One region of the Micromonospora sp. NPDC020750 genome, then DNA from elsewhere that is predicted to be linked to it. Evidence: riboswitches for the same ligand, from Rfam matches in the RefSeq annotation. Region 1 holds a riboswitch; each other region holds the start of a gene.
What was found. Region 1 has a riboswitch for cyclic di-AMP ahead of ACH4T9_RS13325 (coiled-coil domain-containing protein). Riboswitches for the same ligand answer to the same signal wherever they lie in the genome.

Region 2: another riboswitch for cyclic di-AMP. It lies ahead of ACH4T9_RS28265 (C39 family peptidase); the one in region 1 lies ahead of ACH4T9_RS13325 (coiled-coil domain-containing protein).
Region 3: another riboswitch for cyclic di-AMP. It lies ahead of ACH4T9_RS23135 (NlpC/P60 family protein); the one in region 1 lies ahead of ACH4T9_RS13325 (coiled-coil domain-containing protein).

What each region holds. Positions count from the first base shown of each region.
Region 1 is NZ_JBIRTH010000003.1:594,773-602,418, forward strand. It holds gene ACH4T9_RS13315 (HelD family protein) at 1-1,715, shown strand, start outside; gene ACH4T9_RS13320 (cation diffusion facilitator family transporter) at 1,822-2,736, shown strand; cyclic di-AMP (ydaO/yuaA leader) riboswitch at 2,890-3,019, shown strand; gene ACH4T9_RS13325 (coiled-coil domain-containing protein) at 3,024-4,100, shown strand; gene ACH4T9_RS13330 (SRPBCC family protein) at 4,167-4,637, opposite strand; gene ACH4T9_RS13335 (STAS domain-containing protein) at 4,776-5,144, opposite strand; gene ACH4T9_RS13340 (hypothetical protein) at 5,496-5,642, shown strand; gene ACH4T9_RS13345 (hypothetical protein) at 5,820-6,227, shown strand; gene ACH4T9_RS13350 (cellulose binding domain-containing protein) at 6,338-7,646, opposite strand, start outside.
Region 2 is NZ_JBIRTH010000011.1:248,273-255,918, forward strand. It holds gene ACH4T9_RS28260 (acyltransferase family protein) at 109-1,332, shown strand; cyclic di-AMP (ydaO/yuaA leader) riboswitch at 1,690-1,832, shown strand; gene ACH4T9_RS28265 (C39 family peptidase) at 2,056-2,919, shown strand; gene ACH4T9_RS28270 (CDP-glycerol glycerophosphotransferase family protein) at 3,078-4,778, opposite strand; gene ACH4T9_RS28275 (D-ribitol-5-phosphate cytidylyltransferase) at 4,822-6,324, opposite strand; gene ACH4T9_RS28280 (ABC transporter ATP-binding protein) at 6,467-7,267, opposite strand; gene ACH4T9_RS28285 (ABC transporter permease) at 7,260-7,646, opposite strand, start outside.
Region 3 is NZ_JBIRTH010000007.1:355,970-363,615, reverse strand. It holds gene ACH4T9_RS23140 (N-acetylmuramoyl-L-alanine amidase) at 1-1,496, opposite strand, end outside; cyclic di-AMP (ydaO/yuaA leader) riboswitch at 1,709-1,849, shown strand; gene ACH4T9_RS23135 (NlpC/P60 family protein) at 1,862-2,902, shown strand; gene dcd (dCTP deaminase) at 2,954-3,532, opposite strand; gene ACH4T9_RS23125 (pyridoxamine 5'-phosphate oxidase family protein) at 3,632-4,192, shown strand; gene ACH4T9_RS23120 (zinc metalloprotease) at 4,264-5,247, opposite strand; tRNA gene ACH4T9_RS23115 (tRNA-Gly) at 5,537-5,610, shown strand; gene ACH4T9_RS23110 (alpha/beta hydrolase) at 5,844-7,355, shown strand; gene ACH4T9_RS23105 (sensor histidine kinase) at 7,358-7,646, shown strand, end outside.

The DNA of each region.
Region 1 (7,646 bases):
CGGCCGAGCGGGTGACCCGGATCGAGGACGACCTGCTGGACCCGGCGGCTGCCCCACCGGACATGGCGGTGGTGGGCGACGGGGCGCTGCTGGCCACCCTGTCCCGGGCCACCGGCCGGGGCATGCGCGACATCATCGCCACCATCCAGCGGGAGCAGGACGAGGCGATCCGCTCCCCCGGCTCCGGGGTGACGATCGTCTCCGGCGGCCCGGGGACGGGCAAGACGGCGGTCGCCCTGCACCGGGCGGCGTACCTGCTGTACTCCGATCGCAGCCGGTACGCCGGCGGCGGCATCCTGGTGGTCGGCCCGTCGGCGGTATTCGTGGAGTACATCGCCTCGGTGCTGCCGTCGCTGGGCGAGGAGACCGCGACGCTGCACTCGCTCGGCTCACTGTTTCCGGGGATGGACGCGACCCGCACCGACCCGCCCGAGGTGGCCGCGGTGAAGGGATCGCTGCGGATGCGGCGGGTGCTTGAGCAGGCTGCGCGGGACGCGGTGCCTGGCGGGCCGGGCGAGCTGCGCCTGCTCTACCGGGGCGCCCTGCTCCGGCTGGACCGCCGGGAGCTGGACGGCATCCGGGACCGGGCGCTGTCCCGGGGGGCCCGCCGCAACGAGGCGCGCCGGGCCGGCTTCGACGGCGTGTTCGCCGCGCTGTGGGCCCAGGCCCGGCGGATGAACGTCGGGCGGCTGCCGGAGCAGCGCGCGTTCGAGGACGAGATCGCCGAGCGGTCCGAGTTCCGCGAGTTCCTCAAGGCGTGGTGGCCCCGGCTGCACCCCCGGCACGTGCTGGGCTGGCTGGCCCGCCCGGACCGGCTGCGCCGGTACGCCGGGGGGATCCTGTCCCGGGCGGAGATCGGTCTGCTCACCGAGGCCTACCGGACGCTGGACGCCGAGGGGCTCACGATCGCCGACATCGCCCTGCTGGACGAGTTGGACGCGCTGCTGGGCAAGCCGATGCAGCCGAAGCGGGCCAAGCGGGACCCGTTCCAGCTCGCCGGGGGCGTGCGGGAGCTGAGCACGCAGGCCGACCGGCAGCGGGCGGCCCGGGAGGCGGCCCGGCAGCGTCCGGAGGACTACCGCGACTACGCGCACGTGGTGGTCGACGAGGCGCAGGACGTCTCCCCGATGCAGTGGCGGATGGTCGGCCGGCGCGGCCGGCTGGCGTCCTGGACGGTGGTGGGCGACCCGGCGCAGACCGCGTGGACGGGCGCGGAGGAGGAGCTGACCCGGGCCCGGGACCAGGCGCTGGGCCGGCGGCGCCGGCACCAGTTCGAGCTGACCACCAACTACCGCAACTCGGCGGAGATCTTCGCGGTGGCGGCGGCGGAGATCCGCCGGCTCTACCCGGACCTCAGGCTGCCCAGCGCGGTGCGGTCCACCGGCGTGGAGCCGGTCGTGCTGACCGTGCCGCCGGCCGAGCTGGAACGGGCCACCGTCGCGGCGGTCGCCGCGCTGCTCCGCGACGTGGAGGGGACGGTCGGAGTGATCACGCCGGTGCCGCGCCGGGACGAGGTCGCCGGCTGGCTCGCCGGCCTGGCCGCGCCGCGCCTACAGGTGGTGACCAGTCTCCAGGCCAAGGGCATGGAGTACGACGGGGTCGCGCTGGTCGCCCCGGCCGAGATCCGGGCCGATCCGGGCTCCGGCGTGCGGACGCTGTACGTGGCGCTGTCCCGGGCCACCCAGCGGCTGACCACGATCGATCCGACCGGCTGACCGGCCGGCACCCACGTCCCCGGTCGGACGCCCGACTTTTACTTGCATACATAGCGATGTGAGCATACATTAAATCGGGTTCGGATCGGGGACGGAGGGTGTTGGCGTGGGCGCAGGTCATGACCACCACGGCGCGGTGGCGAACGCCGCAGACCGCCACTCAGGGCGACTCTGGGCGGCCTTCGGGCTGCTCGCCACCCTGATGATCGTCGAGGCGGTGGCCGCGTTCGGCACCGGCTCGCTGGCGCTGCTCTCCGACGCCGGGCACATGTTCACCGACGTGCTCGGCATCGGCATGGCGCTGGCCGCGATCACCGCCACCCGGCGGGCCACCGCCGACCCTCAGCGCACCTTCGGGCTCTACCGGCTGGAGGTGCTCGCCGCGCTCGGCAACGCCGTCCTACTCAGCGGCGTCGCGGTCTACGTCCTCGTCGAGGCGGTCCGCCGGTTCGGCGACCCGCCCGAGGTGACCGTCGGCCCGATGCTCGTGGTGGCGACGCTGGGCCTGCTCGCCAACGTCGCCGCGTTCGCCCTGCTGCGCAGTGGGGCGAAGGAGAGCATCAACATGCGTGGGGCGTACCTGGAGGTGCTGGGCGACCTGCTCGGGTCGGTCGGGGTGATCGGCGCCGCGGCGCTGATCGCCGTCACCGACTGGTGGTGGGCGGACCCACTGGTGGCCGTCGCGATCGGCGTGTTCATCCTGCCCCGCACCTGGCGGCTCGGGCGGGCCGCGGTGCGCATCCTGGTGCAGGCCGCGCCGGAACACCTCCAGGTGACCGCGGTGCACGACCGGCTGGCGGCGGTGCCCGGCGTGGTCGAGGTGCACGACCTGCACGTCTGGACGCTGACCTCCGGCATGGAGGTCGCCTCGGCCCACCTGACCATGGCGCCGGACGCCGAGGTGGGCGCGGTGCTGACCGCGGCCCGCACCGCCCTGCACGAGGACTTCCACATCGAGCACGCCACGTTGCAGGTGGAGCCCGGGGCGTCGGCGGGCCCCTGCGGGCCGACCGGCTGGTGATACCCACACCCATCAATTAAGTGGTGTATTGTGCCTGCATGCCGGTTTTGACAGTATTGGCCCACGCACCGTCCGCCACGGAGACAGCGGGGGTCTCATCCGCACCGGTAAGCTCTCATCCGGCCTCCGCCGGGCGGCGCCCTCCGGCGCCTGCGGTGGCCGCCGCCTAATCGCCTCCTGGCGAGCCGGGGAACCATGTTCGTGGGGTGCATCCGCCTGAGTGGTAGGGATCTTCCGTCCCGAACCCGTCAGCTAACCCGGTCGGCGACTGACGGAAGGACATACGTATGCCAGTAGTGGCACCTGTACGAAGGACCGCCGCCCGGATGGCGGCGATGCTGGTGCTGACGCTCGCCGTCGGCCTCGGGTTCGGGCCGGTGGCCCCGGCCGGCGCGGCCCCACCCACCGGCCTGCGCGCCCCCACGCCCGGCCAGGACGAGGAGGGCGGCACCCCCGCCCTGCGCGCCCAACTCGAAGCGGCCAGCAAGGGCTACCTGGACGCCAAGAGAGCCCTGGCCAGCTCGGTCAAGCGGCAGCAGCAGCTCGGCAGCCAGCTCAAGACGGTCGAGGCGGAGCTGACCGTACGCGGCGCCAAGGTCGACGAGATCGCCGGCGTGGCGTACAAGTCGGGCCGGCTCAGCCCGGTGTCCGCGCTGCTCAACAGCACCAACCCCGCAGGCTTCCTGGACCGGGTCGCCGCGCTGGACGCGGTCGCCACCAACGAGGACCGGGCGCTGCGCGACCTGCTGGAGACCCGGGACCAGGCCGCCAAGACCCGGCTGGCCCTCGACGGGGAGATCCGCGAGCAGCGCAAGCAGGTCACCGTGATGGCCAAGCGCAAGGATCAGGCCGAGCAGGCCCTGACCGTGGCCAACGAGAAGGCCAGCACCAGCGCCAGCGGCGACGGGGCCAACCGGGGCACCTCCAGCGCGAACGCCACCCCGGCGAAGCGCAACTCCGACGGGTCCTGGCCGTCGGAGTCGTGCAGCGTGAACGACCCGACCCCGGCCAACGGCTGCATCACCCCACGGACGCTGCACGCGCTCCAGCAGGCCAAGTCGGCCGGCTTCACCCGGTACGTCTCCTGCCACCGGCCCAGCGGCTCCGGCGAGCATCCCAAGGGACGGGCGTGCGACTTCGCCGCCCAGAAGGGCGGCTTCGGCGGGGTGGCCTCCGGCGGGGACCGCACCTACGGCAACAACCTGGCGGCGTACTACATCCGCAACGCGGACAACCTCGCCGTGCTGTACGTGATCTGGTTCAGGCAGATCTGGCTGCCCAGCAGCGGCTGGAAGTCGTACAGCGGGGGCAACGGGGACCCGTCCAGTGACCACACCAACCACGTGCACCTGTCGGTGTACTGACCGCGCGGCGTGTGGCCCCCGCCGTCCGGGGGCCACACGCACAAGCCGTGGGCCCGGCCGCGCCGCTCAGGCCGGCTGGGCCGGGCCGTCCCCGGCGCGGTCCAGCACCTCTCCCAACCTCCGGGCCAGCCCGAGATGCGCCGACCGGGCCTGCCGGAAGGCGTACCGGAACAGCGGCGCCGGGGCGGCAAGGGTGATCTCCACGTCGATCCGGACCACCCCGCCCGGCTCGTCACGCAGCCGGGTGCGGTTGCGCACGGTGGTGGCCGGCCGCTGCCGGGCCACCGTGACGATCTCGTCGTCGGTGGCGACCAGCACGTCCGCCTGGTACGTCACCGGGAAGCGCAGCGGCCCGGCGGCGAGCCGGTCGGTGATGGCATAACTGACCCGGGCGCCCGGCCGGGGCGGCAGCCGGCGCACCCGCGTGATCAGCGGATGCAGCTCGCCCTGCCGGGCCGGGTCGCCGAGCAGCGCCACCGCCTCGGCCCGCGGGCAGCGGGCCTGAACCGAATACTGGAAGGTGTCTCGCCGAAGCACGTCCCGATCGTCCCCCACCCGACCCCCGGAGGGAAGGACCACCGCCCCGGCCACGGTGAACCGGCCCATAGGTGACCGGCCCATAGGTGACCGGCCCACGGTGAACCGCCCCGGGGGGGCACCCGGCGCGGACGGCCGTCAGGCGCCGGGCAGCACCTCGGGGGTGGCAGCGCCGGCACCCGCGTAGTAGGGCTCCGGAGCGCCGAACAGGCCGAGCAGCCCGGTCACCCAGAGCTGCCGGTGCACGAACCGGCTCGGCTCGGTGACGACCAGCTTCACGCTGCTGACCTCGGCGGTCTGGAAACCAGCCACCATCGCGCTGATACCGACGGAGTCGATGAAGGTGACGAGGCGCATGTTGAGCTCGATGCGGGCGGGACGCCCCTTGGCGAGCACCTCTGCGATGGCTTCGCGCACCTCGTACGCGGTGTCGACGTCGATTTCGCCGCGCGGGACGATCTCGATGACACCACCCGACAGTACCGATTTCACGATCGACAGGCTCACGCGAGCACCTCCACTCGCCCGTTCACGGGCGCCTCATCAGTACGCGGGCCGCGACCGAGAGTATTCCTCCGATGGCCTCGGTCGCCACCCCTCGGGATGAGCAATTCATGGATCAGGGCACAGCGGGCCGGCCCTTATCCGGACTTTTCACGTCCTGCTCAGCGGACGATCGACCCGGAGCCGACGTCGCCGACCCAGGGTAACGGTGACCCCCGACCTTCGCGCGCACATTGTGCGCCGGGCGCGCCCCGCCCCGCCCACAGCGGACCGGGTGAGAGAGCTCACCGCCGCCGTTGCCCGCCCCGCCTACGCTCGGTGGCGCCCGTCACCCGTACCACGGAAGGACCACTCATGATCCGGAGACTGGCCGGCCTCGCCGGCGTCGGCGCACTGCTCGCTCTCATGCTGGCCTGCGGCTTCGGCGGCGCGGGTGACGACGACGATGACGACGACGGCGACGACTTCGCCCGTGGCGCTGCCGTGGTGTCCGTCCGCTGACCGCCGCCGGACGGACCGCCGCCGGACGGGCCGGGTTTGCGGCCGGATCCGGCGGGGCACTGCCCGAGTGGGCGGACGGGCCCGCCGGACCATGCCGGTGGGCGGGGCGCCCGAGCCCTGCCCTAGCCGAAAAGCCGAAGTGGCCGCAAGCTTCGGCACCCCGAGGAGGTAAGAACGATGTTCGGAACCGATCTGCTGGAACGCCGCAGCAAGCCCGAGCGAATCGCGGACCAGGCGTGGCAGCACCTGGTCTCCGCCGTCAGCTCCGCCGGGGACAACGTCCGGGACACCGCCCGTTCGGCCCGCCGCAACGGTTCGGGCCTCGCCGACGATGCCGGTGACCTGGTCGGCTCCGCGGCCGAGACGGCCCGCCGCCGGGCGTTGCTGGCCTTCGACGCGCTCGCCGGCCGCCGCCCGGCCCTGCCCTGGACGCTGCTGATCGGCGCCGCGCTGGTCGGCGCGGCGGTCGGCTGGGCCGCGGGGTCGGCCGCGCGGGCCGCCGGCGGCCGGGGCGGCCGGGACGCCGACGACATCGAGTTCGTCGACGTCGACCGGCCCGACTCCCCCGTCGGCCTCGAAGGCTGACCCGACCGGCCCCGGCGGCGCGGCGATGATCTCCCGCCGCGCCGCCGGGCCGGCTGACCGGTTACGGGAGCCGGTCCGGTCGGGGCCCGGACGCCGGGCCGTGCCGGTGGCTAGCGGGCGAGGGTGGCGGTGCAGCTCAGCACCGGCACCGAGTTCGCCCCGGTGAAGCTGCCGAGGAAGCCGAAGCTGGTGCTGGCGCCGGTGCCGAGGGCACCGTTCCAGCCGGCGTCCCGCACCACGACCTGGGCGCCGGTCTGGGTGAACGAGCCGCCCCAGAGCTGGGTGAGCCGCTGCCCGTCGGCGTAGTTCCACGCCACCGACCAGGCGCTGCTCGGTGACCCGGTGTTCCTGACGGTCACCTCACCCTGGAAGCCGCCCGACCAGGAGCCGGTCACCTTGTACGTCGCCGTGCAGCCGCCGGCCGGGGCCGGCGTGGTCGGCGACGGCGGGGGCGTCGTCGGCGGGGGCGTCGTGGGTGCCGGGGTGGTCGGCGCGGGCGTGGTCGGCGACGGGCTGGGCGTGCCGCCGAGCCGGTCGGCTACGAGGATGCCCCGGCCGTTTGTGCCCAGGTAGACCCGGCCGTAGATCCGGGGGTCGCCGGTCAGCGCCTCGCCCGCGTTGCCGTACCGGTGCTTGTCGTCGTTGATCCGGACCCAGCTCACGCCGGCGTTGTCGGACCGGAACACGCCGTGCTGGCCGTCGACCGTGCCGAAGGTGAACAACGCCGGGTACGTCTGCCCGGGGGCCGCCTTGCCGAAGCCGACGTTCACCGCCGACGACACGTTGGCGAGCTTGGTGAAGGTGGCGCCGGAGTCGGTGGAGCGCCACAGGCCACCCTCGCCGGCCAGCCAGATGTCGCCCTCCCTGCCGGGCAGTGCCTTGAACTTCACATTCCCCGTGGTCGGCAGGCCGGTCGCGGCCGACGCGGCGAAGCTGGCCCCGCCGTTGGTGCTCACGTAGAACCTGCCGCCGCCGAAGCCGTAGAACTTGTTCTTGTTGACCCGGTCGGACTCGACCACCGCGTTGGCCGGAATGCCGGTCGCCGGGGCCCACGAGGTGCCGAAGCCGACCGAGCGGACCACGGCCTGACCGGCGTCGCCGGGCGCCCAGACGAACTGGCTGCCGTCGGCGGACGCGGCCACCGTGCCGCCGCTGTTGATTCCGGACGGCTCGCCGCCCTGGAACCAGTTTCCCCCGCCGTCGGTGGAGAACGCGACGTGGCTGTCGCCCGGCCGGTCCGCGTCGGCGAAGTTGCCGGCCCGCACCAGCACCGACGGGTTGGTCTCGGCGTAGTCGAGGCTGGTGGTGCTGGTGAAGTTCGGCTGGGTGAACATCATCGGCGGCACGGCCGCGAGGTCGGTGTGCCGGAAGCCGCCGATGTCCCCGAGCGCACTGACCAGCGGCGCCCCGGACGGCGGG
Region 2 (7,646 bases), on a different contig from region 1:
CGGGCGGCACCCACCGGCCCGCCACGACGCGGCGGCGCCGGCTGCCCGGCGCGACACGAGGCGAGGAGGCGCGGTGTTGGTGACCCTGCGGACGGACGGACCGCCGGCATGACCAGCACACCGACCGTCGTACGACCCGAGTCGCCGGCCCGCCCGGCGAGCCGGCTGCCCTCGCTGACCGGGCTGCGCTGGATCGCCGCCCTGCTGGTCTTCGGGTACCACGTCGGCACCATGCGGATCGTCGCCGAGCCCGACTACCAGGCCGTCATCGACTGGCTGTTCACCCTGGGCCTGTCCGGGGTGGAGTTCTTCTTCATCCTCAGCGGGTTCGTGCTGGTCTGGTCGGCCCGCGACGGGGACCGCCGCCGCGACTTCTGGCGCCGCCGGCTAGCCAAGATCTACCCCAACCACCTGCTGATGTGGGCGGCGGTGCTGCTTACCGGCGTGTGGGTGTTCGCCGACCCGGTCAACCCCCGCGCCGCGGTGGAGAACCTCCTGCTGCTCCAGGCCTGGGACCCGACCCCCGGCTACTTCTACAGCGTCAACTCGGTGAGCTGGTCGCTCTCCTGCGAGCTGTTCTTCTACTTCTGCCTGCCGTTCGCGCTGCCGCTGGTCCGCCGAGCGCGGCCCGGGGTGCTGTGGGCGGTGGTGGTCGCGGTGCCGCTGCTGATCGTGGCGCTCTGGCCCGGTCAGCGCCTGGTGCCGCAGGAGAGCACCTGGTGGTTCACCCAGGTCTTCCCCGTCGTGCGGTCCCTGGAGTTCTGGATGGGCGTCGCCGCGGCCGAGCTGCTGCGTCGGGGGCGCTGGCGGGGCCCCGGCCTCACCGCGGCCAGCGTGATCTTCGTGGCCACCTGGGTCGTCGCCTCGCAGTGGATCCGCGCCGAGCTGTGGGCGGCCCTGCTCGCGGCGGCGTACCTGTTGGTCATCGCAGCCGCCGCCGCCGCGGACGTGCGCGGGGCACGGACGCCGTGGCGGTCCCGGCCGATGGTCTGGCTCGGCGAGGTCTCCTTCGCCTTCTACCTGGTGCACGTCTTCGTCATGGTCACCGTGCTGCGGCTGGCCGACCGGCTCGGCGTGGGGCTGCCCGGCTGGTGGGGACCGCTGGCCGTGGTCGGCTTCCTGCTGGTGAACCTGGGGCTGGCCGCGTTGCTGCACCGGTGGGTCGAGATGCCGCTGACCCGCCGGCTCGGGCCGCCCCGCCGGCCCCGCCCGCCGGCTCCCGGCGGCGGGACGGTCCCCGGCGACCCGGCGGGGCCGCCCGGGCCGGCGACGACGGCCGCCCCCGCACCGGCGCACCCCCGCGAGCAGGTCGCGGTCCCCGAGCGGCGCTGACGGCCTCGCCCGCTGGCACCCGGCCGGGTCGGCTGACCCGACCCGACCCGGCCCCGGTTGGTCGCGGTGCTGCCCCGAATTTCTTTATGACGCCGGTCACATCGCTCGGGTAAACGGGCAGTCGACCCATCGGGGCGGGTCCACCGACATAACTCGCCGACGATCAAGACTGATCGTCCGGTTGTCGCCCGAGGGCACCCCGAAGGCCCCTAATCCCATTGAGTCACGTCAGTTCCCAATGTGCCGCAAGAAAGCTGATCGGAGAGGGTTTACGCAGGTAGGAAGGGCTTGGCAGGGCCTCGACCGGCCAGTAATGTCGGCCCGTCCGGTGCGGTACCCGATCGCAATAGGCGACGCCGCGCCGACCCGCTCAATCGTGACCATCACGAACCGGGGACCCAGTGCACATGTGGGGTGAATCCGCGGGCCACGGCCCGCGGTAGGGCGATCTTCCCGCCCGAATCCGTCAGCTAACCCGGTAGGCGGTGTCGGAAGGAGTGCCATCCTCGTGCAGCGCGACCCCATCCCTCGGTTGTTCCTCCACCGCGGCGCCGTGGTGCCCGCGTCCGTCGCCCCCGGGCTGACGAACTGACCGGCGCACCCGCCCGTACGCCCGGCTGACCGGGCATCTTCCCAGAGCTGACCTGACCGGCTGTGGACGTCTCGTCCACGCCACCGTGCGACGACGCATGCCCAGGTGCCCCCGCTCTCCGCCCCATCCCCGTGGAGGAACACGTGAACGACCACCTCAAGCGGCAGTTGCGACGTCTCGCCACCGAGCGCCCGTACCAGGTCGTCGCCGGCTCGGCCGCGGCGCTCCTGCTGGCCTCCGGCACCGGTGTGTTGCTGGCCGGCACCGACGACACCCCCGCGCCGCGGCAGACCACCAACGCCGCCGTGGCCGAGATCGCACCCCGCCTCGACAGCGCGGCCAGCCGCGCCCAGGCCCGGGTCGGCGCGACCGAGTCCTCCAGCGCCTCGCCGTCGCCGAGCGCCACCACGGCCGCGCCGAACCCCGACCTGACCACCAGGGCAGCCCCGAAGCAGACCACGGCGAAGCCGGCCACCCCGAAGTCGCCGTCGTCGAAGGTTCTCGACTACGCCTACCAGGCGCAGACCACCTACTACTACTGCGGCCCCGCGGCGGTGCGCAACGCGCTCTCCGCCACCGGCGTCGGGAGTACCCAGGACGGGCTGGCCAGCCGTCTCGGCACCACCGAGATGGGCACCAACTCGGCCGAGGACACCACCCGGGTGCTCAACGCAATGGTCAAGGGCGACCCGTACCAAACCCGGATGATCCCGGGCGGCGCCGCCACCGGGGCCCAGATCGACCGGCTCAAGGCGGACGTGGTGAAGGCGGTCAGCGCCGGGCGCGGCGTCGTGGTGAACATCGCCGGCGACGCCACCGACGTCGACGGCGGCTGGCACTCCTTCCCCGGCGGCCACTACATCGCCGTCGTGGGCTACCGCAACGAAGGCCGTACCGTGCGGATCGCCGACTCGGCCAACCCGGCCGCCTCGGCGTACTGGATCAGCACCACGGCCCTGGCGCACTGGGCGGCGACCAGGGGCTACTCGGCCTGATCACCCTCCCCCCACCGGGCCCCGGCTCTCCCCGTGAGCCGGGGCCCGGTGCTGTCCCGCGCCGTCCGGCATCCGCGGCCGTCCAGGTGCCGTCCGGCACCGCGGCCGTGACCGAACCCGTCAGCTCCGGCCTCAACCCTGTGACGCGAACTTCTTGATCATTGCGGGAAGCGGGCGGGGGAGGGCGGGGTCGGGCGGGGGGTGGGTGGGGTCCAGGTCGGGGTCAGCTCGCGGCGGGCCGCTGCCAGGAACGCCTCGGCGTACTGGTGGGTGGGGAAGTCGCCCAGGTAGCGGGAGCGGGTGGCCCAGCGGGCCGTTGCCTGCGGGTCGGTGTCGAGCAGCTGACCGAGCACCTCGTCGAGGTTGGCCGCGTCGCGTCGCAGTACGTAGCCCGAGCCGGCCAGGGGGAACCGCTCGACGAACCGGTCGCCGTCGCCGCCCATGTCCGTGACCGCGTACGGCTTGCCGGAGTAGAGGTAGTCGGAGATCACCCCGGAGACGTCCGAGAGCAGCGCGTCGGAGCGGTTCACGCAGTCGACCAGGGACATCTCCCGGCTGGCCGCAGCGCCCCAGACGTGCTGCCGGCCGGTGCGGGCCCGGTCCGCGGCGAGCAGCTCCGTGAGCCGGGCGAGCTGCCGCGCCGACCCCGGATTCTGCCCGGTGTACGGGTGGGCGCGCAGGATCACCGTCGCGCCCCGGGCCAGCAGCCCCCGGACGAGGGTTTCGCCCACCGGCAGGGAGCAGTAGTTCGCGTCGGCGTGGTGCCCGGTCCAGGTCGGGGTGTAGAGCACCGTCGGGTTCGGCAGACCGGTTGCCGGCTCCCGGCGTACCTCGATCGACTCGACCTGCGGGCGGCCGACCACGACGAACTTCTCCGCCGGGATGTCCACCCCCGCGCGGGCGTACCGCTCGATCGCGGCCGGGCCGGCCACGAAGATCCGGTCGAAGATCGCCGAGACCGGGTTGGCGCTGGGCGCCTTGTCGCTGTCGCCGTGGTGGATCTGCACGTGGGTGAGCTGGGTGAACCGGATGCAGTGGCTGTTCTTCGCCCCGTGGTTGACGTAGAAGGCCACCTTGAGACTCGGCACCAGCGCCTCGTCCATCGCCTTCAGGGTGGGGCAGTACACCACCGGCGCGGTGGTGGCCGCGGCGATCGGGGCGAGGAACTCCGGCTCCCGCACCATCACGAGGAACGGCCGGCCGATCCGCTCCAGGTAGGGCAGCCACATGGTGACCTGGTACTCCGACCCCGGCGGGGCGGAGAAGTGCAGCAGGAACTCCGGCTGGTACGCCCGCAGCGCCCGGGTCACCGCGCCGCCCCCGGTCCCCGGCCGGAACCGCCTGCGGGCCAGGTCCAGGGCCACCGCCCCGGCGCCCGCGCCGACGCCCAGCGCCAGCAGCAGGGCGACGAACGCCGGCAGCGCCAGCGCGGCGGCCAGCGCCACCGCGGCGAGCAGCACCAGCAGGGCGTCGGCCAGCCGACCGGCGACCAGCGGGGCCCACGACCGGACCGGGAGGTTGGCGGCCCGGATCTCCAGGTCACCGGCCTGCCGCAGCGGCCCCACCAGCAGCACCAGCCCCAGCAGCGCCAGGGCCGTGGCGGCCAGCGCCGGGTCGAAGCCGGCGTCGAGCCGGCGGGCGTACCCGACCAGGATGCCGGCCGCGAGCAGCACCGACTCGGCGGTGCTGTCGGCGGCCGGCCGGACCCGGCGCTCCCAGCCGGCGGCGGCCAGGGCCGCCACCGCGAACGCCAGCCCCCAGCCGGTCGCCCCGGTCAGCGCGAGGGCGAGGAACGCCAGCACCGCCAGGCCGGTGGTCGCCACCCGGGCGGTCAGTTTCCTGACCAGGTCACCACGCATGTCGTTTTCGCTTCTCCCGCCGTGCTGCGGTGGCCGTCGTCGCTCAGCCGGCCGTGGCCGGGGTCGCCGTCGGGCCACCCTGGGCGGGAACGTTCGCGGCGGGCCCCTCGCCCGGCGCGCGCCGGACGTCGATGACCTGCCCGGTCAGGTCGGAGATCAGCACGTCCAGCGAGGACTGGGCGACGGTCTCCGCGGCGAGCAGGGTGTGCTCCGGCTCCTCGCCGAACGCCTTGGTGCGCATCGGGGTGGCGGTGCGCTCCGGGTTGATGCAGTTGACCCGTACGCCGAACTCGGCCCACTCGTCGGACAGCGCCTGGGTCAGGTTGACCAGCGCGGCCTTGGTGGCCGAGTAGAGCGCGTAGCGGGCCCGGCCCCGGGTGTACGAGCTGGACGTGTAGAGCAGGAGCTGGCCCTTGGTCTGCTGCAGGTACGGCAGGGACTGCCGGGCGATCGTGACCGGGCCGACGAAGTTGACGTGCAGGACCCGGTCCATGGTCTCCTGGTCCATCTCCGCCAGCTCGCCCTTCTCCAGGATGCCGGCGGTGACCACCACGTGGTCGATCCGGCCGGTGGCCTCGAAGGCGGTCGTCAGCGCGGCCTCGACGTCCTCGGCACGCTCGACGTGGGTGCCGGTGGTGGAGCGGCTGAACGGGAAGACCTGCGCGCCGTAGCGGCGGGCCAGTTCGGCCAGCTCGTGACCGATGCCGTAGCTGCCGCCGAACACGACGATCGTCCGGCCGGTCAGCTCCTCGGCGTAGCTGCGGTGGTCGGTCAGCCGGGGGGCCTGCGCGGCGGCTAGCTGGAAGAGCTTGTCCGCGAGGTGCACGTCGACCGGGTGGGTGACCTTGATGTTCTCGTCCGAGCCGTCGATCACCTTGATCGGGGTGCCGGGCAGGTACCGCAGCACGACGCCGCAGTCGTCGGTGGCGGCGAAGTTCGCGTCGCCACCGGCGATCCGGTACGCCTCCCGGATGGTGCCCGAGCGGAATGCCTGCGGGGTCTGGCCCCGGCGCAGGGTGGAGCGGACCGGGATATCGGTGATGCACTCGTTCTCGTCGACCTGGATGATCGTGTCGGCCGAGGGGATCGCCACGTCGACCGCCGTGTAGGTCCAGAGCGCGTTCACGCACTCCCGGACGATCCGGCCGCTGAGCAGCGGGCGCACCGCGTCGTGGAAGAGGATGTTGACGTCGCCCTCGCCGATGGCGTCCAGGGCGATCCGGGTGGTCGCGTTGCGGGTGTCGCCGCCGGAGATGACCTTGCTGACCTTGCGGAAGCCGGCCTTGTCGACGATCTGCTGGGCGTCGGGGACGTGCCCGGCGGCCATCAGCACGATGATCTCGTCGATCTCGGGGGCCGCCTCGAAGACCGCCAGGGTGTGCTCGATGATCGGCTTGCCGGCGATCTTCAGTAGCTGCTTCGGGATGCCCAGGCCCAGCCGGGTCCCCGTGCCCCCCGCGAGGACCACCGCCACCGTCCGCGAGGGGCGCCAGGGAGCCGGGCTGGCCGGCGTGGCGTCCGGTGCGGCGGTGCGGTCCTGCGTCATTGCCGTTCCTCACTTCTGCGCGGGGTGGGGGATTAACGCCTTGATGACCGGTTGGTGAATTCTGACCGGCGTCGAGGGAAACCTTAACGCGGGTGACGGAGCGCGCCGTCCGGGGCAGCCCCGACCGGTGCGCTCCGCCGTCCTACTTGTGGCTCTCGTACGCCTTGCAGACCTCCTCGGTGGGGCCGTCCATCTTCAGGACGCCACCCTCCAGCCAGATGGTCCGCTCGCAGGTGTCCCGGATCGAGCTGATCGAGTGGCTGACCAGGAACACGGTGCCCGCGCTGGCGCGCAGTTCCCGGACCCGCTGCTCGCTGCGGGCCCGGAACTTGCGGTCACCGGTGGCCAGCGCCTCGTCGATCAGCAGCACGTCGTGCTTCTTCGCGGCGGCGATGGCGAAGCGGAGCCGGGCGCCCATGCCGGAGGAGTAGGTCCGCATCGGCAGCGAGGCGAAGTCGCCCCGCTCGTTGATGCCGGAGAACTCGATGATGTCGGGGGCGAGCCGCTTGACCTCGTCGGGGTGCATGCCCATGGCCAGGCAGCCGAGCACCACGTTGCGCTCGCCGGAGAGGTCGTTGAGCAGGGCCGCGTTCACGCCGAGAAGCGACGGCTGGCCCATGGTGTAGACCGCGCCCCGGGCCGGCGGGAGCAGCCCGGCGATCGCCCGTAGCAGGGTGGACTTGCCCGAGCCGTTGCTGCCGATCAGTCCGATCGCCTCACCCTGGTACGCGGTGAAGCTCGCCCCTTTGACCGCGTGCACCTCGCGGATGTTCGGCGCGTTGGTCCGGGACACAATGCGCTTCAGGGCGGAAACCGGGCTGCTGCCGCCGGTGGCGCCCTTGTGGATCCGGTAGATCACGTGCACGTCGTCCACGACGACGGTGGGGATCCGCCCGGCGTCCACCACGACGGCGCTGCCCGCCGGCTGGGTCTGGTCAGCCACGGCCGTACTCCTTCTCTCCGCGCCAGAAGTAGACGAATCCGCCGATCCCCATGACGACGGCCCAGGCCAGCGCGAGCGTCCAGAGCCGTAGCGGGGACGTCACCAGCTGCGCCTGGTTGGACTCCAGCAGCGCGTACCGGGCCAGCTCGATGTAGATCAGCGGCGGGTTGCACTCCAGCAGGGACGCCGCCCAGCTCGGCAGGTGCTCTCGGAACAGGACGACCGGGTAGAGCACGCCGGACGCGTACAGCCAGGTCCGCATCACGAACGGCATGACCTGCTTGAGGTCGGTGAGCTTCGCGCCGAGTCGGGCCATCACCATGGTCAACCCGATGTTGAAGACCGTCTGGAGCGCCAGCGTGGGCACGAGCAGCAACCA
Region 3 (7,646 bases), on a different contig from region 1:
TTCGGACGCAGGGCGATGTCGTTGACCAGCGGCGCGTCGGCGCTCGGCGCGCTGCGCAGCACCACCGCCGAGGAGCCGCGCGAGGGGCAGGGCACGCCCGCCGTCACGCAGCCGGTGAATGCCGGCCGGTTGGTGGCGAAGTCGGGGTCGATCCGCACCATGCCGGTCAGCGGGGTGCCGGTGTTGAGCTCCGGCGCGCGCAGCAGGTCGAAGTAGTGCGACCAGTCCCAGTACGGGCCCGGGTCCCAGTGCATGCCCCGCACGTTCGCCGCGACGGTGCCGGGGACGTTGTCGTGGCCGATGATGTGTTGCCGGTCCAGCGGGACGCCGTGCCGCAGCGCGAGGTACCGGACCAGTTTCGACGAGGTGCGGTACATCGCCTCGGTGTACCAGGTGCCCTGGGCGGCGAAGCCCTCGTGCTCCAGCCCGATCGACTTGGCGTTGACGTACCAGTTGCCGGCGTGCCAGGCGACGTCCTTGGTCTTCACGTGCTGGGCGATGTGCCCGTCGGCCGAGCGCAGCGTGTAGTGCCAGCTCACGTAGGTCGGGTCCTGGACCATGTTGACCGTGCCCGCGTAGCTGCCCTCGGTGTCGTGGATGAGGATGTACTCGACCTTCTGCCGCTTGGGCCGGTCGGACAGGTCGTGGTTGCCGTAGTCGCCGGGGTCGGCACCGAGCGACTGGTAGGGGGCGGGGATCCACTCGCAGGAGATGGTCGACGGGCACTCCAGGCCGTCGGGGCGCGCCGGCAGGCGCAGGCCGAGCCGGTCCAGCCAGGACTTCTGCGGGGTCACCGCCCGGGCGGCGAGGGTCACCCGCTGCCCGTCGTCGGTCACCCGGCTCTCGCCGCCGGCGATGGTGCCGAAGACCTCGTCGGCGAAGGCAGCCGCCGCGTCGGCGCCGTCCGCGCCGGCGTACCGGGCCACCGCGCCGTACCAGGCCGCCGGGTCGGTGCCGGCCCCGACCGGGGCGCCGATCTGCCGCTGGTACGACGCGAGCAGCGCCGCCCCGCCCCGGATGTTCGTCGGCGCGTCGGCGCGCAGGGCAGCCTCGTCGGCCCCGGTCAGGGTGGCGGCGGTGTCCAGGGTCTGCAACGACGCCGCGGTCGGGGCCTCGTCGGCCGAGGGCTGGGCGGCGGCGGGGGCCGGGCGGGAGTCGTCCCCGCGCGGGTCCTCGTCGCCGGAGTCGTGGTGGGTGCCGGTGGGCAGGCCGGTCACGTATTCGGCGTCGGTGAGGTGCATCGGCCCGTACCCACCGCTGGTGCTGGGGGTGCCGGCGTTGGTGTCCCAGCGGGACTGGAGGTAGGAGACGCCGAGCAGGACGCTCTCCGGCACGCCGTACTCGGCGGCGGCGTCAGCGTACTGCTGCTGGCGGTTGGGGGTCTGGCCGGCCGCGGCCGGGGAGGCGGTGGTACCGAGGGGCACAAGGGCCGTGGTGGCGGCCACGGCGGCGGCGAGCAGGATCCGTCTGCTCGACGACACGACAGAACGGGGCATCGAACCTCCTGGTTGGGCGTCGGATGAGGTCACCCTTCCGCCGTCGTCCTCCCACGTCAATAGCTTTCCACCAGGTGTCGCGATGTGAAGGAATCTTCCGCACGGTGGCGTGGTATGGCGTGTCATCGCCCGGCGGGTTGCGGATCGATAACGGGCGTCTCTACTCTGGTCAATCGTCGGCCGGTAGCTGTATCGCCCAGCCGGGCGGTGACGGTCCGACACCGCCGAGTCGCCTCCGGGCGAGCCGGGGACCCAGGTACGCCGGGGTGAATCCGCAGCGCCGCTGCGGTAGGGCGCTCTCCCTTCCCGCCCGAACCCGTCAGCTAACCCGGTAGGCGGTCAAGGAAGAAGGAGAACGGAGCCAGGTGGCACTCCCTGCCCTGCGGCGCCCGTCACGCCGGTCGGCGCACGCCGACCGGATGCCGGTTACGCCGCGCCCACGCTGGTCACGCTTCACCACCGCCCTCGCCGCACTGGCCGGCGCCGCCGTCGTCCTGACCGGCGCCCCGACCTCGGCCCAGGCCGATCCCTCGATCGCCGAGATCGAGCGGCAGATCGACCAGGACTGGAACAAGCTCGAACCGCTCATCGAGCGGCACAACGCCACCCGTCAGGACCTCGCCCTCAAGCGTCGGCAGGCCGACGCCGTCGCCAAGCAGATCGGGCCGCTGCAACGCCGGGTCGACGAGGCGATGGACAAGGTCAGCGGCCTCGCCGTCGAGGCGTATAAGAGTGAGAACCTGTCGGCGGTGAACGCGCTGCTCGGCAGTCGCTCGCCCGGTCAGATGATGGGACAGTTGGAACTGCTCGACCAGTTCGCCGAGCGCCAGCAGCGCGACATCCGGGCGGTCATCGACCTCCGCGACGAGCTCGATGCGAAGAAGAAGCCGTTGGACGAGATGGTCACCCAGCTCGCCCGCACCGAGGCGCAGCTCGCCGCCAAGCGGAAGCAGATCAACGCAGAGATCGACCGGCTCCAGAAGCTGCGGCTCAAGGTGTACGGCACCGGCGGTGGCGGCGCGCTGCGTCCCGCTCCCTGCCCGGCTGCCTACCCCGGCGGCGGTGCGGGGGTCGCGGTGAAGTTCGCGTGTGCCCAGATCGGCAAGCCCTACGTCTGGGGCGCCGAGGGCCCCAACTCGTACGACTGCTCGGGCCTGATGCTCGCGGCCTGGGCCAAGGCCGGCGTGTCGCTGCCGCACAACGCGGCCCAGCAGCGGTCGGTGACCGCGCGGGTGAGCCGCGCCGACCTGCGCCCCGGCGACCTCGTCTTCTACTACGCCGACCTGCACCACGTCGGCATGTACGTCGGCGGCGGCTGGGTGGTGCACGCCTCCCAGGCCGGCCAGCCCGTCAAGATGAAGCGCATCGACGACGGCCAGATCCACAGCTACGGCCGCCCCGACTGAGCGGCGAGGGGCCCGTTCCGCGGGACGGGCCCCTCGACCACGCCCGCGCCGTCAGCGGGTGGGCCAGGTGCGCCAGTTCTGCCAGGAGCGGCTCGGCGTCGGGCCGCGCTGGCCCTGGTACCGCGAGCCGTACACCTTCGACCCGTACGGGTGCTCGGCCGGCGAGGAGAGCCGGAAGATGCAGAGCTGGCCGATCTTCATGCCCGGCCAGAGCGTGATCGGCAGGTTCGCCACGTTGGACAGCTCCAGCGTGACGTGACCGGAGAAGCCCGGGTCGATGAACCCGGCGGTCGAGTGGGTGAGCAGCCCGAGTCGGCCCAGCGAGCTCTTGCCCTCCAGCCGGCCCGCGAGCTGGTCGCCGAGCGAGATCACCTCCAGCGTGGAGGCGAGCACGAACTCGCCCGGGTGCAGCACGTACGGCTCGCCGTCGGGCACCTCGACCGCCGAGGTCAGGTCGTCCTGCTGCACCGACGGGTCGATGTGCGTGTAGAGGTGGTTGTTGAAGACCCGGAAGAGCTTGTCGAGGCGCACGTCGATGCTCGACGGCTGCACCAGGGTGGGCTCGAACGGCTCCAGCGCGAGCGTGCCAGCCTTCAGCTCGCTGACGAGATCGCGGTCGGAGAGCAGCATCGGCACACCATAGCGACCCTGGTCGGCGGGCCTGTCATCGCCTACGGCGACCGGCGCGCCGCGCTCGCCTGTCGAACACGTGTTCGATAGAATGCCCACATGGCTTCCTGGTCCGAATTCGCCGCTGACGAGCCACGACTCGCCGGCGGGATCCGCCTCCTCATGCAGCAGTACGGGCCGGGCTTCGGCTACCTGGCCACCGTCCGCGCCGACGGTGGGCCCCGGGTGCACCCGGTCTCCCCGGTGATCACCGACGACGGGCTCTTCTGCTTCATCGTCGACTCGCCGAAGCGGCGCGACCTCGAACGCGACGGCCGCTACGCGCTGCACTCCTTCCCGCCGGAGGACAGCGACGACGAGGCGTACGTGGCGGGGCACGCGTGGCCGGTGACCGACCAGGCCCGGGTGGCCCGGCTCGCCGAGCTGGGGCGGGCCGCCCCGCAGGTGGACTGGCGGCTGTTCGAGTTCACCGTCGACGTGGCGATGCTCGCCCGCCGCTACCAGGGCGGCGCCGTCTTCCCGGGCGGCGGGCCGGGGCAGCCGGCCGTGCAGGTGTGGCTCGACCCCCGGTCCGCCGGTGACCCGGGTGGCGCCCCGGTGGGCGTACCGGATCAGGGGCCGACCCGGCACGCCTGCGGCGCCCACCGCGCGGCGGCCTGACCCCCGACGACGCCGGTGCCGGCCCCGTCGGAGGACGGGGCCGGCACCGGAGGGTCAGGAACAGGGGTGCGTCAGGCCGCGCGGTACGCGTTCCACGCGGTCAGCATCCGGCTCGCCTGCCCGGCGGTGAACTGGTGCATGCACGAGTCGTAGGTGTAGTCCATGAAGTTGGTGATCGGGTCCTTGCCGGTGGCGGTGCAGGTGTCCCGCCCGGTCGGGCACTCGTACGCCGGCGACGCCTCCGCCGGGGTGTCGCTCACGCTGTCGCCCGAGCCGGAGCAGCCGCCCTGGAAGGTGTGGTACAGGTTCAGCCAGTGGCCGACCTCGTGGGTGCCGGTGTCGCCCTGGTTGTAGTTGGTGGCGGTGCCACCCGGCAGCGACTCGTTCAGGGCGACGACGCCGTCCATCTTGTCGAGGGTGCGCTTCGGGAAGGTCGCCCAGCCGAGCAGGTTGTCGCTCAGCTCGCCGAGGTAGATGTTCAGGGTGTTCTTGCCGCCCTCACGCAGCGAGGTCTTCATCGAGCGCTCGGCCGACGAGCCCGACACGATCGGGTACCACGCCGGGTTGGTGACCCGGTTGATCTTCTGGAGCTGGAAGCCGAAGGCGGTCGCCGCGCCGCCGGTGGCGCCGCTGTAGGCCTGGTTCAGCACGGCGATCTGCGAGGTGATCAGCGAGTCCGGGATGTTGCCGCCGGCCCGGGTGCTGTTCTCCTGGATGACGTGCACGACGACCGGGATGGTCACGGTCGCGAGCGTGCCGGCGCCGGCCCCGGCCCGGAAGTTGGCCCGCTCGCGCAGGGCACCCGCCAGGTCGGCCTCGCGCTCGCGGACCTGGGCGGCGGTCAGCTCGTTGGGTTCGTGCTTGGTCTGCGCGCCCGCCTTGACCCGGGCGTCGGAGTGCACGTCGGCCGGCTCGGCGCACGTCTGACCCGGGGCGGCGGAGAAGGCCGATGCGGCGGGAACGACGCCCACGGCGGCGGTGCTGAGCAGGAGTGCGAGGGTCGTCGACGCGACGCCGGCGGTACGCCGGGTCAGCAGGTTGGCACGGAGTCCCATGGGCCCACCTCTTTCTGGCGGCGCGGCAGGGGGTGTGTCGCGCCGTGGCTGAAACTTGTGGCAGACGTTACAACCGATCGAAGGATTTGAGAACGGCTATATGTTGCCGGTATGAAACTTCTACGGTTCATCGATGGCTCGGGTCATCGCGGGGAGGCGGTGAGGTGGCCATGGACCGGGTTGGGCGGAGTGCGGGCAGCGGCGTCGGCCCGGTGCGGCTGCCGGTCGGCGGCGCGCGACGGGTGCCTGGATGCACCCGGCGCAGCCGTCGGGTACAGTGGTGCCGCCTGCGGGTGTAGTTCAATGGCAGAACATCAGCTTCCCAAGCTGACAGTGCGGGTTCGATTCCCGTCACCCGCTCCACCACGAAGGCCCTGGTCAGGACGCGAGTCCCGGCCAGGGCCTTCGACGTTGCTGACGCTTACCGCGCTTGCCGTGCCCGATTCCGGGTCAGCTGAGCGCGGGGTGGGCTCGGGCATGCGGTGCCCCGCTGCGGTAGGTAGAGCCAGGTATACCGCTCGGGTACCGGCGCCTCGACCGGGGGCGCGGGCTCGTGCACCATCGCGCCCCGAACGGGTGGTTCCTAGGGTTGACCTGTGCGAATTCGAAGAATCACCGCGATTGTCGCCGCCGGTGCACTGACCCTCGGCGGAGTACTGACCACGACTGTCGCGTCGGCCGGGGTTGCCCAACGGCAGTCGGTGAACTGGCACGGCTGCCTTACCGGTCCGGCCGACGAGCTGGGCGCCGCTCTCGACGACGCGGGTGCCCAGTGCGGCGAGGTGACCGTTCCGGTCGACTACAGCCGCCCGCACGGCCCTACGACCACGGTCGCGATGGCGCGGATCAAGGCGACCGATCCGGCCCATCGCCGTGGCGTCCTGATGCTCAACCCGGGAGGCCCTGGAGACAGTGGGATGGGGATGGTGCTTGCCGGCGAGCAGATGCCGGACGTCGCGGCCCGGTACGACCTGATCGGGATGGACCCGCGGTTCGTGGGCCGGAGCAGCCCGATCGAGTGCCGATGGGAGACCAACACGTTCCTGCGTTCCGCCGGCCCGAGCCAGCGCACGTTCAACGAGAGCGCGGCACTGGCCAAGGAGCTCGCCGCCGGGTGTGCGCAGGGCAACCTCGATCTCCTGCCGCACGCGTCCACGCGGAACACCGCCCGGGACATGGATCTCATCCGAGGCGTCCTGGGGGAACGGAAACTGTCCTACCTCGGCTACTCGTACGGCACCTACCTGGGTGCGGTCTACCTGCAGATGTTCGGCTCCCGCGCCGACCGGGTGGTGCTGGACAGCGCCGTGGATCCGGCCATCTTCGGCCCGGCCCTGTTCTCCCGCAACGCGGCGGCGATCCAGGCCGCACTCGAACACTGGGCCGCGTGGGCGGCCGATCACAACGGCGAGTACGGCCTGGGCGCCACCGCCAGCGAGGTGTTGGCCGTGGTCGACCGCATCAACAGCGCCAGCGCTCGCCGTCCGCTCAAGATCGGCACGTACGCGGTGGACTCGCACGTGTTGCCGTACTTCCTCTTCGCCCACCTCTACGACGACCTCGTCGAGGGCTACGCGGATCTCGCCGAGCAACTGCGGGTGCTCGACGCTGCCGCACACGGCGAAGCGACGACGCCCACACCGTCGCTGGAGGCGTTTCTCGCCGGTCTGCTCACCGGCGACGGCTACGCCGCCGATCGAGCAGGGACCCCCGTCCTCTGCGCCGACCGCGCCGCTTCCCGGGATCCGGGCACGTATTTCCGCGACATTCAGGCCCACCGCGCCGACGAGCCCCTGTTCGGGCCGTTGACCCGCAACATCACGCCGTGCGCGTTCTGGCCGGTCCGGCCGGCGGAGGCGGCCACGACGATCCGCAACAACGCGCCGGCGCTGATCGTCGGGGCTGACGGCGACGCGGCCACCCCGTACCCGGGACAGCAGGCGATGCACCAGGCGCTGGCGGGCTCGCGGATGGTGACGCTGCGCGGCCGTTTCGCGCATGCCCAGTATCTCGCCGCGGGGAATGAATGTGTGGACAGCACCGTGAACCGCTACCTGGTCGACGGCGTTCTGCCGACCCGTGACACAGACTGTGTCGCAGGGGCGTGAACGTGGCTGCGAGCGTGTGGCGGGCGATAGCGGGCAATCCGCTCCGCTTTCTCCGGTCGTCGTGGCCGTGGCGGAGCCTGGCCTACGTCGCCAGCACGGTGCCGGTCGCCGGAGCCGCGTGGGTCGCCGTACTGGTGCTGTTGTTGTTCCCGCCGTTGCTTCTGCTCATCGGTATGCCGGTCGGGGCGCTGGAGCGTCACCGGCTCCGCCTCCTGACGTCGGCCCAGGTCCGCAACCCGCACGCGACGGCACCCGGAAGCGGGCTGGCCTGGGCACGGCTGAGGGTGCGGG